2 regions of the Micromonospora sp. SD12 genome follow, and region 2 is predicted to be linked to the other one. Evidence: riboswitches for the same ligand, from Rfam matches in the RefSeq annotation. Region 2 holds a riboswitch; the other holds the start of a gene.
The links. Region 2 has a riboswitch for cyclic di-AMP ahead of ACTMS2_RS17580 (C39 family peptidase). Riboswitches for the same ligand answer to the same signal wherever they lie in the genome.

Region 1 (5,666 bases), on a different contig from region 2:
TTCTACCAGGCCACCCCCGCGCAGCCGCTGGGCGTGGTGCGGCGCCGCACGATCCAGTCCTCCGCCGAGCGGGTCACCCGCATCGAGGACGACCTGCTCGACCCCGTCGCGGCCCCCGCCGACATGGCGGTCGTCGGCGACGGCGCGCTGCTGGCCACGCTGTCGAAGGCCACCGGCCGGGGCATGCGCGACATCGTGGCCACCATCCAGCGGGAGCAGGACGAGGCGATCCGCTCCCCCGGCTCGGGCGTGACGATCGTGTCCGGCGGCCCGGGCACCGGGAAGACGGCCGTCGCCCTGCACCGGGCCGCGTACCTGCTCTATTCCGACCGCAGCCGGTTCGCCGGTGGCGGCATCCTGGTGGTGGGCCCGTCCTCGGTCTTCGTCGAGTACATCGCCTCGGTGCTGCCCTCGCTCGGCGAGGACACCGCCACCCTGCACTCGCTGGGCACGCTCTTCGCGGGCATGACGGCCACCCGTACCGATGGACCGGCCGTGGCGGCGGTCAAGGGCTCCCTGCGGATGCGACGGGTGCTGGAGCGGGCGGTCCGGGACGCGGTGCCGGACGGCCCGACCGAGCTGCGCCTGCTCTACCGGGGCGCGCTGCTCCGGCTGGAGCGCCGCGAGCTGGACGGCATCCGGGACCGGGCGATGCCTCGCGGCGCCCGGCGCAACGAGGTGCGCCGGGCCGGCTTCGACGGGGTCTTCGCGGCGCTCTGGGCGCAGGCCCGCAGGTTGGGCGTCGGCCGGCTGCCCGAGCAGCGCGCGTTCGAGGACGAGATCGCCGAGCGGCCGGAGTTCCGGGAGTTCCTCAAGGCGTGGTGGCCCCGGCTGCACCCCCGGCACGTGCTGGGCTGGCTGGCCCGCCCGGACCGGTTGCACCGCTACGCCGCCGGCATCCTGTCCCGCGCCGAGATCCGGCTGCTGGCCGACGCGTACCGCAGCCTCGACACCGCCGGGCTGACGATCGCCGACATCGCGCTGCTCGACGAGCTGGACGCCCTGCTCGGCAAGCCGATGAAGCCCGCCCGGGCGAAGCGGGACCCGTTCCAGCTGGCCGGCGGCGTCCGCGAGCTGAGCACCTTCGCCGACCGGCAGCGCGCCGCCCGCGAGGCGGCCCGGGAACGCCCGGAGGACTACCGGGAGTACGCGCACGTGGTGGTCGACGAGTCGCAGGACGTCTCGCCGATGCAGTGGCGCATGATCGGCCGGCGCGGCCGGTTGGCCTCCTGGACCGTGGTGGGCGACCCGGCCCAGACGGCGTGGACGGGCGAGGCGGAGGAGCTGACCCGGGCCCGGGACCAGGCGTTGGGCCGGCGCAAGCGGCACCACTTCACCCTCACCACCAACTACCGCAACTCGGCGGAGATCTTCGCGGTGGCGGCGGCCGAGATCCGCCGGCTGCATCCGGACCTCCCGCTGCCCAGGGCGGTGCGGTCCACCGGCGTCGACCCGGTCGCGCTGGTGGTGCCGCCGGCGGAGCTGGAGACAGCCGCCACGGCGGCGACCACGGCGCTGCTCGCCGAGGTCGAGGGCACGGTCGGCGTGATCACGCCCGTGCCCCGCCGCGACGAGGTCGCCGGCTGGCTGGCCGGCCTGGCCGCGCCGCGCCTTCAGGTGGTGACCAGCCTGGAGGCCAAGGGCATGGAGTACGACGGGGTCGTCCTCGTCGCCCCGAGCGAGATCCGGGCCGACCCGGGGTCGGGCGTACGGACGCTCTACGTGGCGCTGTCCCGGGCCACCCAGCGGCTGACCACCGTCGACCCGACCGGCTGAGGATCCGTTACTTGCATACATAGCGATGTGAGCATAAATTGAACGCGAATCCGGACCCCCAGAGGGAGGATGGGCGCGTGGGCGCAGGTCATGACCACCACCACGGGTCGGTGGCGAACGCCGCACACCGCCACCGGGGCCGCCTCTGGGCGGCGTTCGGTCTGCTCGCCGGCCTGATGGTGGTGGAGGCGGTGGCCGCCTTCCGGACAGGCTCGCTGGCCCTGCTCAGCGACGCCGGGCACATGTTCACCGACGTGCTCGGCATCGGCATGGCGCTCGCCGCGATCTCGGCGACCCGGCGGGCGGGCGGCGATCCGCAGCGCACGTTCGGCCTCTACCGGCTGGAGGTGCTCGCCGCCCTGGCCAACGCCGTGCTGCTCTCCGGCGTCGCGGTCTACGTCGTGATCGAGGCGGTACGCCGCTTCGGCGACCCGCCGGAGGTGCTGGCCGGCCCGATGCTGGTGGTCGCCGTACTCGGCCTGCTCGCCAACATCGGCGCCTTCGCCCTGCTGCGCTCGGGGGCGAAGGAGAGCATCAACGTCCACGGCGCGTACCTGGAGGTCCTCGGCGACCTGCTGGGGTCACTCGGCGTGATCGCGGCGGCCCTGCTGATCACCACCACCGGCTGGTGGTGGGCCGACCCGCTGGTGGCCGTCGCGATCGGGCTGTTCATCCTGCCGCGCACCTGGCGGCTCGGGCGGGCGGCGCTGCGCATCCTGGTCCAGGCCGCGCCGGAGCACCTCCAGGTCACGGCCGTGCACGACCGGCTGGCCGCCGTGCCCGGCGTCGCCGAGGTGCACGACCTGCACGTCTGGACGCTGACCTCCGGGATGGAGGTGGCCTCGGCGCACCTGACCATGACACCCGACGCGGAGGTCGGCGCGGTGCTGGGCGCCGCCCGGGCCGCCCTGCACGACGACTTCCAGATCGAGCACGCCACGTTGCAGATCGAGCCGGGAGCGTCGCCAGGGGCTTGCGGGGCGGTCGAGTGGTAATGAGGACAACCTTAAATCTGGGAGAGTATTGTTGCCTTATGCCGGATTTGACTGTTAGTGGACATGCACCGTGCGTCACCTGCGCTGCAGCAGTCACACCGGCACCGGTAGGCTCGGCTTCGGCCTCCGCCAGGCGGCACCCACCGGTGCCGGCGGTGGCCGCCGCCTAATCGCCCGGCGGGGCGAACCGGGGAACCATGTTCGTGGGGTGCATCCGCGTCAGCGGTAGGGATCTTCCGTCCCGAACCCGTCAGCTAACCCGGTCGGCGGCTGACGGAAGGACACGTGTATGCCAGTGATGGCACCTGTACGACGACGTGCCGCCCGGACGGCGGCCCTGATCACCACGATGCTCGCCCTCGGCGCCGCGGTGGCCCCGGTCACCGCCGCCCCGGCGGCGGCCGCCACCCGCGCCGGCCTGCTCGCCGCCGCCCCCGGCCAGGACGAGGAGGGCGGCACGCCCGCCCTGCGGGCCCAACTCGAGGCCGCCAGCAAGGGCTACCTCGACGCCAAGCGCGCCCTCGCCACGTCGGCCAAACGGCAGCAGCAGCTCGCCGCCCAGCTCAAGACCACCGAGGTCGAGCTGACGGCGCGCAGCGCCAAGGTCGGCGAGATCGCGGGGGCCGCCTACCGCACCGGCCGGCTCAGCGTGGCGTCCGCCCTGCTCAACAGCGGCTCGCCGGACGGCTTCATGGACCGCGCCGCCGCCCTCGACGCGGTGGCCGCCAAGGAGGACCGGGCCCTGCGCGAGCTCCAGCAGACCCGGGACGAGGCCGCGCGCACGAAGCTCGCCCTGGACGGCGAGATCCGGGAGCAGCGCAAGCAGGTCACCGTGATGGCCAAGCGCAAGGAGCAGGCCGAACGGGCGCTGACGGTCGCCAACCAGAAGCAGCAACAGCGACAGTCCGCGGGCGGGGGCGGCTCGCCGGGCGGCACCTCCAGCAAGACGGCGAAGGCGGCGCCACGCAACTCCGACGGCTCCTGGCCGCGCGAGTCGTGCAGCGTCAACGACCCCACCCCCGCCAACGGCTGCATCACGCCGCGCACGCTACACGCGCTCAACCAGGCCAAGGCGGCGGGCTTCACCCGCTACGTCTCCTGCTACCGCCCCGGCGGCTCCGGCGAGCACCCGAAGGGCCGGGCGTGCGACTTCGCGGCCCAGAAGGGCGGCTTCGGCGGCGACGCCACCGGCGGTGACCGGACGTACGGCAACAACCTGGCGGCGTTCTACGTGCGCAACGCCGACCGGCTCGCCGTGCTCTACGTGATCTGGTACCGGCAGATCTGGCTGCCGAGCAGCGGGTGGAAGTCGTACAGCGGGGCCAACGGCGACCCGTCCAGCGACCACACCAACCACGTGCACCTGTCGGTCTACTGACGCCCACGCCCCGGTGCCCCGCCCGGCGCGGGTCACCGGGGCGTGTCGGCGGGTGGCGGCTGCGGTGCGGCACCGTCGAGGACAGCAGCGAGGCGCGCGGCCAGTCCGAGGTGGGCGGCGCGCGCCTGGCGGAACGCGTAGCCGAAGAGCGGCGCGGGCGCGGCGAGGGTGATGTCCACGTCGACGCGGACCACGCCGTCGGGCTCCGCCCGCAGCCGGGTGTGGTTGCGCACCGTGGTGGCGGGCCACTGCCGGGCCACGGTGACGATCTCGTCGGGCTCGTCGACCAGGACGTCGGCCCGGTAGGTGATCGGCAGCCGTAGCGGCCCGGCGGCCAGCCGGTCGGTGATGTCGTAGCTGGCCCGGGCACCGGGGCGGGGCGGCACCCGCCGGACCCGGACGATCAGCGGATGCAGGCCCTCCTGCCTCCTCGGATCGACGAGCAACGCCGCGGCCCGCGCCATGGAGCAGCGCGCCTGGACGGTGTAGCTGAAGGAACTCCGCCTGAGCACGCCGTCTCCCCACCGCCGATGGTCGCCCGATCGTCGCGTATGCCGGGCGCCCTGGCAACGCCGCGCCGATCCCGCCCGGAGTGCGGACGTCCGGCTGGCGGGCCCACTACGGTCAGCTGATGGATGGTCACGGCACGTACTGGTCAGGGGTGGGCGCATGAACGGGTACGACGGATGAGCGGGCACGTGATGGTCTTCGCGCCCACGCCCCGGCTGACGGTGACCGTCGACCAGCCCAGCGACGCCGCGGAGCTGCACCTGCACCCCGGCGGGCAGGGCGTCTGGCAGGCCCGGATGGTGATGTCGCTCGGCGTCGACGTGGTGCTCTGCACCGCCCTCGGGGGCGAGATCGGCCAGGTGCTGGAGCCCCTGCTCGTCAGCGAGGGGGTCAACCTGAAGGTCGTGGTACGCGACTCCGGCAGCGGCGGGTACGTGCACGACCGCCGCGAGGGCTCCCGGCAGGAGATCGTGGACGTGCCAGGTCAGCCGCTCAGCCGGCACGAGTTGGACGAGCTCTACAACCTGGCGCTCGGCGAGGGCCTGCGCGCCACGGTCAGCGTGCTGAGCGGGCCGAACGAGCCGTCGCTGGTCCCGGCCGACCTCTACCGGCGGTTCGCCGCCGACCTCGGGGCCAACGGCAGCCGGGTGGTGGTCGACCTCTGCGGCGAGCACCTCGACGCCGTGCTGGACAGCGGCGTCTTCTTCCTCAAGATCAGCCATGAGGAGCTGATCGCCGACGGCCGCGTCGACGGCGAGGAGGAGGAGCAGCTCACCCGGGCCCTGTACGACCTGCACGCCGGCGGCGCCGAGAACGTGGTGGTGAGCCGGGCCGACAAGCCCGCCCTCGCCCTGGTCGACGGCGAGGTCTTCGAGGTGGAGATGCCCCGGCTGGAGGCGGCCGACCCGCGTGGGGCGGGCGACTCGATGACCGCCGGGGTGGCGGCCGTGGTGGCGCGCGGCGGCGACATCCGCACCGCCATCCGTACCGGGGCGGCGGCCGGCGCG
Region 2 (5,666 bases):
CGGCGACAGCGACAAGGCGCCCAGCGCCAACCCCGTCTCGGCGATCTTCGACCGGATCTTCGTCGCCGGCCAGGCCGCCATCGACCGGTACGCCCGCGCCGGGGTGGACATCCCGGCGGAGAAGTTCGTCGTCGTCGGCCGCCCGCAGGTCGAGTCGATCGAGGTACGCCCCGAGCCGGCGCACGGCCGGGCCGACCCGACCGTGCTCTACACGCCGACCTGGACCGGGCACAACGCGGACGCGAACTACTGCTCCCTGCCGGTGGCCGAGACGCTGCTGCGCCGGCTGCTCGACCGGGGCGCGACGGTGATCCTGCGGGCCCACCCGTACACCTCGCAGAACCCGGCGTCCGCCCGGCAGCTGGGCCGGCTCACCGAACTGCTGGCCGCCGACCGGGCGCGCAGCGGCCGGCAGCACGTCTTCGGCGCCGCCGCCAGCCGGGAGCTGACCCTGACCGAGTGCGTGAACCGCTCGGACGCGTTGATCTCCGACGTGTCCGGGGTGATCTCCGACTACCTCTACTCCGGCAAGCCGTACGCGGTGACCGACATGGTGGGCTCCGGCGACCGGTTCTGCGAGCAGTTCCCGCTCGCCGGATCGGGCTACGTGCTGCGGCGCGACATGTCCAACGCGGACGAGGTGCTGACCGCGCTGCTGGACACCGATCCGCTGGCCTCCGCCCGCTGGGTCACCCGGAGCCGCTACCTGGGCGACTTCCCCGCCGAGTCGTACGCCGAGGCGTTCCTGACGGCCGCGCGGCGGCAGCTCGACGAGGGCTGGAACCCGCCGGCCCCGCGTACCGCCGGCGGGCCCGGCCTGCCGGTCGACCCGGACGAGGCGACGCTCTCCCCCGCCACCTGACCCGCCCCGGCGGGGACGGTCAGCGGTACGGCTCGACGAGGTCCAGGACCGTCCCGGGGGCCTCCACGTGGGCGTTGTGCCCGAGGCCGGGCAGGGTGGCGACCGGCACGCCCAGCTCCTTGAGCTGAGCGTCGGTGACCATGGGGTCGTGCTCGCCACGGGCCAGCAGCACCGGCACGTCGGTCGCCGCCAGCAGCGCGGGCAGCTCCGGCTCGCCCACGTCGAACGCGGCGGGGTCCATCGCCAGCCGCCAGCGGCCGTCGACCTGCCGCAGCCCGGCCTCCACGACGGGATGGTCCGGTGCGAAGAGCCCGGTCAGGCCGGCCACCCGCAGGTAGCGGCGGGCCGCCTCGTCCCGGCTCGCGAACCAGGTCACCGGACGGGCCGCCAGCTCACCCGCCTTCGCCAGCTCGGCCGGCGACCAGACCGCCTTGATGCCGACGCCGACCACGGCCTCGACCGGAACCCCGGCGCCGCGGGCGGCGAGCGCCAGCCCGACCACCCCGCCGAGGGAGTGCCCCAGCACGACGAGCCGGTCGCCCGCCGTCAGCCCGGCGGCGATCCGCCCGGCCAGCCCCGCGAACGAGTACTCCGGCAGCGGCGGCGACCAGCCGTGGCCGGCGAGGTCCGGCGCCAGCCACCGTCCCGCCCAGCGACGCTCCAGCAGCGACGCGCAGGGCAGCCACACGTCGCCGGTCGCACCCATGCCGTGCAGCAGCAGAAGCACGCGCCGGCCGTCGCGGTCACCCGATTCATCGACCATGCCGCGCAGTCTGTCACCGACCGGGGCGCCGGGCGAGGGCCGTGACCCGGACACGACAGCGGGCGCCGGCCCCCGGGGTGGGGGGCCGACGCCCGTCGGGATCGCTCAGGCGGAGTAGCCGCGGGTGGCAGCCCAGTTCGCCAGGGCGATGGTGCTCATCCAGTACGACGCGGTCGCCGGGTTCGCCGAGTCGGCGATCTTCACGAGCCGTCCCTCGTCCTGGTAGCCGACCACGGCGATGTAGTGGCCGCCGGGGAACGAGTGCCAGCCGCCGTCGGTGTCCGTGGCGCTTCCCGCGACGTTCACCACGACGCCCCGCCCGTCACCGATGGCCGCGACGACGTCGGCCTGGAGCCGGTCCATCTGCGCCGGGGTGGCGGCGCCGCCGGGGATCATCCGGGTCCGGTACGGCTCGCCCTTCACCGTCGCGTTCAGCACGCGGGTGGTGTCCTGGGCCGAGTCGGTGCCCATCTGGTCGGTGCCCAGCTGGGCACCGAGGGCGTCCTGGCTGCGCGCGATGCCGGCGGCGCTGAGGGCGTGCCGGACGGCCGCCGGACCGCAGTTGTAGAACGTGGTCTGGGCCTGGTAGTCGTAGTCCAGGCTCTTCGCGGCCGGGGGCTTCGGCGGCTCCGGCTTGCGCGTCAGGTCCGGGTCCGGGGCGGTGCTGGTGGCGCTGGCCGAGGGGGCGGCGGTGGCGGTGGCGGTGGCCGGGGCCGCGCTGGACGGGGCCGTCGCGATCCGGGCCTGGCCGCGCGAGGCCGCGGTGTCCTCGCGTGGCTCGCTCGCGGCGACCGGGGCCTGCGCGGCGGCGGGGGCCTCGTCGGCTCCGGCCAGCAGCGCGCCCGTGCCCGACGCCAGCACGAGCGCCGCGGCGGACGCGGCGGCCAACTGGTACGAACGCTCGGACGTGAGGCGACGTAGCTGTCGCCTGAGGTGGTGCTTCACGATTTCCTCCACGGGCTCGGGGGGCGAGCGGCCGGCGGTCCGCGCCGAGGGCAGGGCGGACCGACCGCGCGGACGGGCGTCCGTGCGGGTCGTGGGCCACTCAGGGAATGCGCCCGGGATGCCGGGCGACGGACGGTGACCGGTCGGTCAGCTCGCGACCTGCGAAGGGGCGAGCGCGGGCACCGCGGCGCCGTGGAGACGGCGGAACAACCGAGGGGTGGGTGGGTGCTGCACGGGGATGGAACTCCTTCCGACGCCGCCGACCGGGTTAGCTGACGGATTCGGGCGGGAAGAACGCCCTACCACAGGCCTGCGGCCCACGGATTCACCCCACGAAGCACTGGGTCCCCGGCTCGTCGTTCACGATTAGGCGGGTCGGTGCGGCGTCGCCTCTGGACGATCGGGTACCGCACCGGACGCGCCGACATTACTGGCCGGTCCGCCCCCTGCCAACCCCACCCCACCTGCTTAAACCTTGATGGGGACGCAATTTTTGCGGGCACCTCACCACTGACGTGACTCAATGGGACGACCGTTTCTGCCGGCGCCCGAGGGTGACAACGGGACGAGTGGCGGGCATCGACCCCGAAACCCCGGCGGGAAACGACCCGGCCGCGCCCGATGACCGGTTCGGCGTCGCGGTGACCGGCGTCACGGAAACGGTCGGGCTTTCTCGACGGGTGGGATTCCGCCCCGGGGCGCTGGCCGCGCGGGCGGGTCGGCCCGCGCCGGGGCGGTCAGCGCGAGTCGACGTACGCCGCGGGGTGGTCGGCGGGCCGGGGACGCGGCACGGCGTCGCCCCGCTGCCCCGGCGGCGGCCCGGAGGCGCCGGGGTCCTTCCCGCCGTCGTCCCCGTCCCGCGGCGTCGGGCGGGCCGCCCTGCGCGGGGTGAGCAGCCGCATCATGGGCGTCTCGACGAAGCGGTGCAGCAGGGCGGCCAGGGCCAGGTTGACCAGCAGGAAGCCGAGCACCACCGCCAGCCCCCACCAGCCGGGGAACCCGACGCCCCAGTCGCCGGTGAACCGCAGGACGCTGATCATCACCAGGACGTGCACCAGGTAGAAGGCGAAGGAGACCTCGCCGAGCCAGACCATCGGGCGGGACCGCCACGGCGAGCGCCGCCCGCGCACGTCGGCGTCCGCCGCCGCCGCGATGACCAGGATGTACGCCACCGAGAGCAGCGCCGCCCACAGTTCGGCACGGACCCACTGCGCCGCGAGCACCCAGGTCGCCACGAAGACCAGGCTGGCCACCGGCAGGCCCGGGCCCCGCCACCGGCCGCGCCGCATCAGCTCGGCGGCGGCCACGCCCATCCAGAACTCCAGCGACCGCACCGGCGGGAAGACCTGCGTGAACCACCAGCGGCTCTCCTCCGGCACCAGGGACTGGGCCGGCCAGAGCGCCAGGATCAGCAGCGGCACCGCGACCACGACGGCCCACAGCGCCCACGGCCGGGCCCGGCGGATGAACGGCAGGGCCAACGGCAGGCAGAGGTAGAAGAAGAACTCGCAGGACAGCGACCAGCTGACCGTGTTGATGCTGTAGAAGTGGCCCGGCCGGGGGTCCCAAGCCTGGAGGAGGAAGAGGTTCTCCACCGCGACGACCCGGTCCACGGGGTCGGCGAACCAGGCCGCGACCGCCAGGGCCGCCACCCACAGCACCACGTGGCTCGGCCAGATCTTGGCCACCCGGCGGCGCCAGAACGCCCGGCGGGTGTCGCTGGGCCGGGCCGACCAGACCAGCACGAAGCCGCTGAGGATGAAGAAGAACTGCACGCCGGAGAGGCCGAGGGCGAAGGCCCAGTCCACGACGGCCTTGTGGCCGGGCTCGGCGATGATGCCCATCGTCGCGACGTGGAAACCGAAGACGAGCAGGGCGGCGACCCAGCGCAGCCCGGTCAGCGACGGCAGGCGGCTGGCCGGGGACGCGGGCCGGACGGCCGGCGCGTCGGTCGCGGTCCCCGTCATGCCGGCATCCCGAAGATCCCCAGGGTCACCAGCACGTACGTCTCCTCCTCGGCCCCGTCGGGCACCTGCGCGGGGCCCGTCGGCGGCCCACCGGTCGGCGCCGCCCCGCCGGGCACCCTACCCGGCGCCCCTGAGACTCTTTTCCGTCCCGTCCGTGAGTGTCCGTTCCGTCCCACCAGGCGGCGCGCGTTCCTCCCGCCCCTCGGTGACCGTTGCGTCCCGAACCGTGACGGGCGGCGACAGCCTCCGGATCCGCGCCGACCGGTGGCTAGTATTCCGGGACCCGGAGGCCACGAGAGGCGGGGACGGATGCACCAGCGGATCCTGATGCGGGCGAAGAAGGGCCCCTTCGACGTCTACTCCCCGGAGGAGACGCACGAACGGAACTGGATCGGCGACAACAACGGCAACCTGGTCTTCAGCCACGCCGCCCACAAGCTCCTGCGTACCGCCACCGCCGAGATCACCTCGACGGAGTTCAGGATCGACCCGCGCGACGCGGACATGATCAACGAGCGGTACGACGTCTACGTGGTGCCGCTCGCCAACGCCTTCCGGCGCAGCTACGCCCACCGCGTCGAGGTCATGACGAAGCTCATCGAGCAGCTCAAGATCCCGGTGGTGGTGCTCGGGGTGGGCGTGCAGACCGACATCCACGGCGACCGGGAGTACCTGCGCCCGATCGACGACGTCGTGACCCGCTTCGTACGGGCCGTCCTCGACCGCTCGCACAGCATCGGCGTACGGGGCGAGATCACCCGGGACTACCTGCGCACCCTGGGCTTCTCGGCCGTCGACGTGATCGGCTGCCCCTCGATGTTCCTGCACGGCGACGGCCTGCGGGTGGAGAAGCGCAAGGCCGCGCTGGCTCCGGAGGACCGGCTCGCGCTCACCGTCTCGCCCTACGTCACGTCGATGGCGGAGATCATCGCCCGTCATCACGCGCGGTACCCGAACCTGCGCTACCTGCCGCAGGACCTCAAGACGCTCGGCACGCTGCTCTACGGCGACGCCCCCGCCGACCGCGGCCGGTCCAGCAAGATCCCGATCCACACCTCGCACCCGCTGTTCACCGAGGACAAGGTGCGGATGTTCGTCGACCCCTGGACCTGGATGGACTACCTCTCCG

Region 1: linked by a shared signal. The riboswitch ahead of ACTMS2_RS09425 (coiled-coil domain-containing protein) and the one ahead of ACTMS2_RS17580 (C39 family peptidase) in region 2 are both predicted to bind cyclic di-AMP.

The regions. Positions count from the first base shown of each region.
Region 1 covers NZ_JBQHDF010000003.1:527,039-532,704, forward strand. Annotated here, with positions in the region: gene ACTMS2_RS09415 (HelD family protein) at 1-1,776, shown strand, start outside; gene ACTMS2_RS09420 (cation diffusion facilitator family transporter) at 1,854-2,771, shown strand; cyclic di-AMP (ydaO/yuaA leader) riboswitch at 2,925-3,056, shown strand; gene ACTMS2_RS09425 (coiled-coil domain-containing protein) at 3,070-4,149, shown strand; gene ACTMS2_RS09430 (SRPBCC family protein) at 4,182-4,661, opposite strand; gene ACTMS2_RS09435 (1-phosphofructokinase family hexose kinase) at 4,836-5,666, shown strand, end outside.
Region 2 covers NZ_JBQHDF010000008.1:77,602-83,267, reverse strand. Annotated here, with positions in the region: gene ACTMS2_RS17590 (CDP-glycerol glycerophosphotransferase family protein) at 1-862, shown strand, start outside; gene ACTMS2_RS17585 (alpha/beta fold hydrolase) at 882-1,625, opposite strand; gene ACTMS2_RS17580 (C39 family peptidase) at 1,731-2,582, opposite strand; cyclic di-AMP (ydaO/yuaA leader) riboswitch at 2,813-2,953, opposite strand; gene ACTMS2_RS17575 (acyltransferase family protein) at 3,308-4,537, opposite strand; gene ACTMS2_RS17570 (polysaccharide pyruvyl transferase family protein) at 4,847-5,666, shown strand, end outside.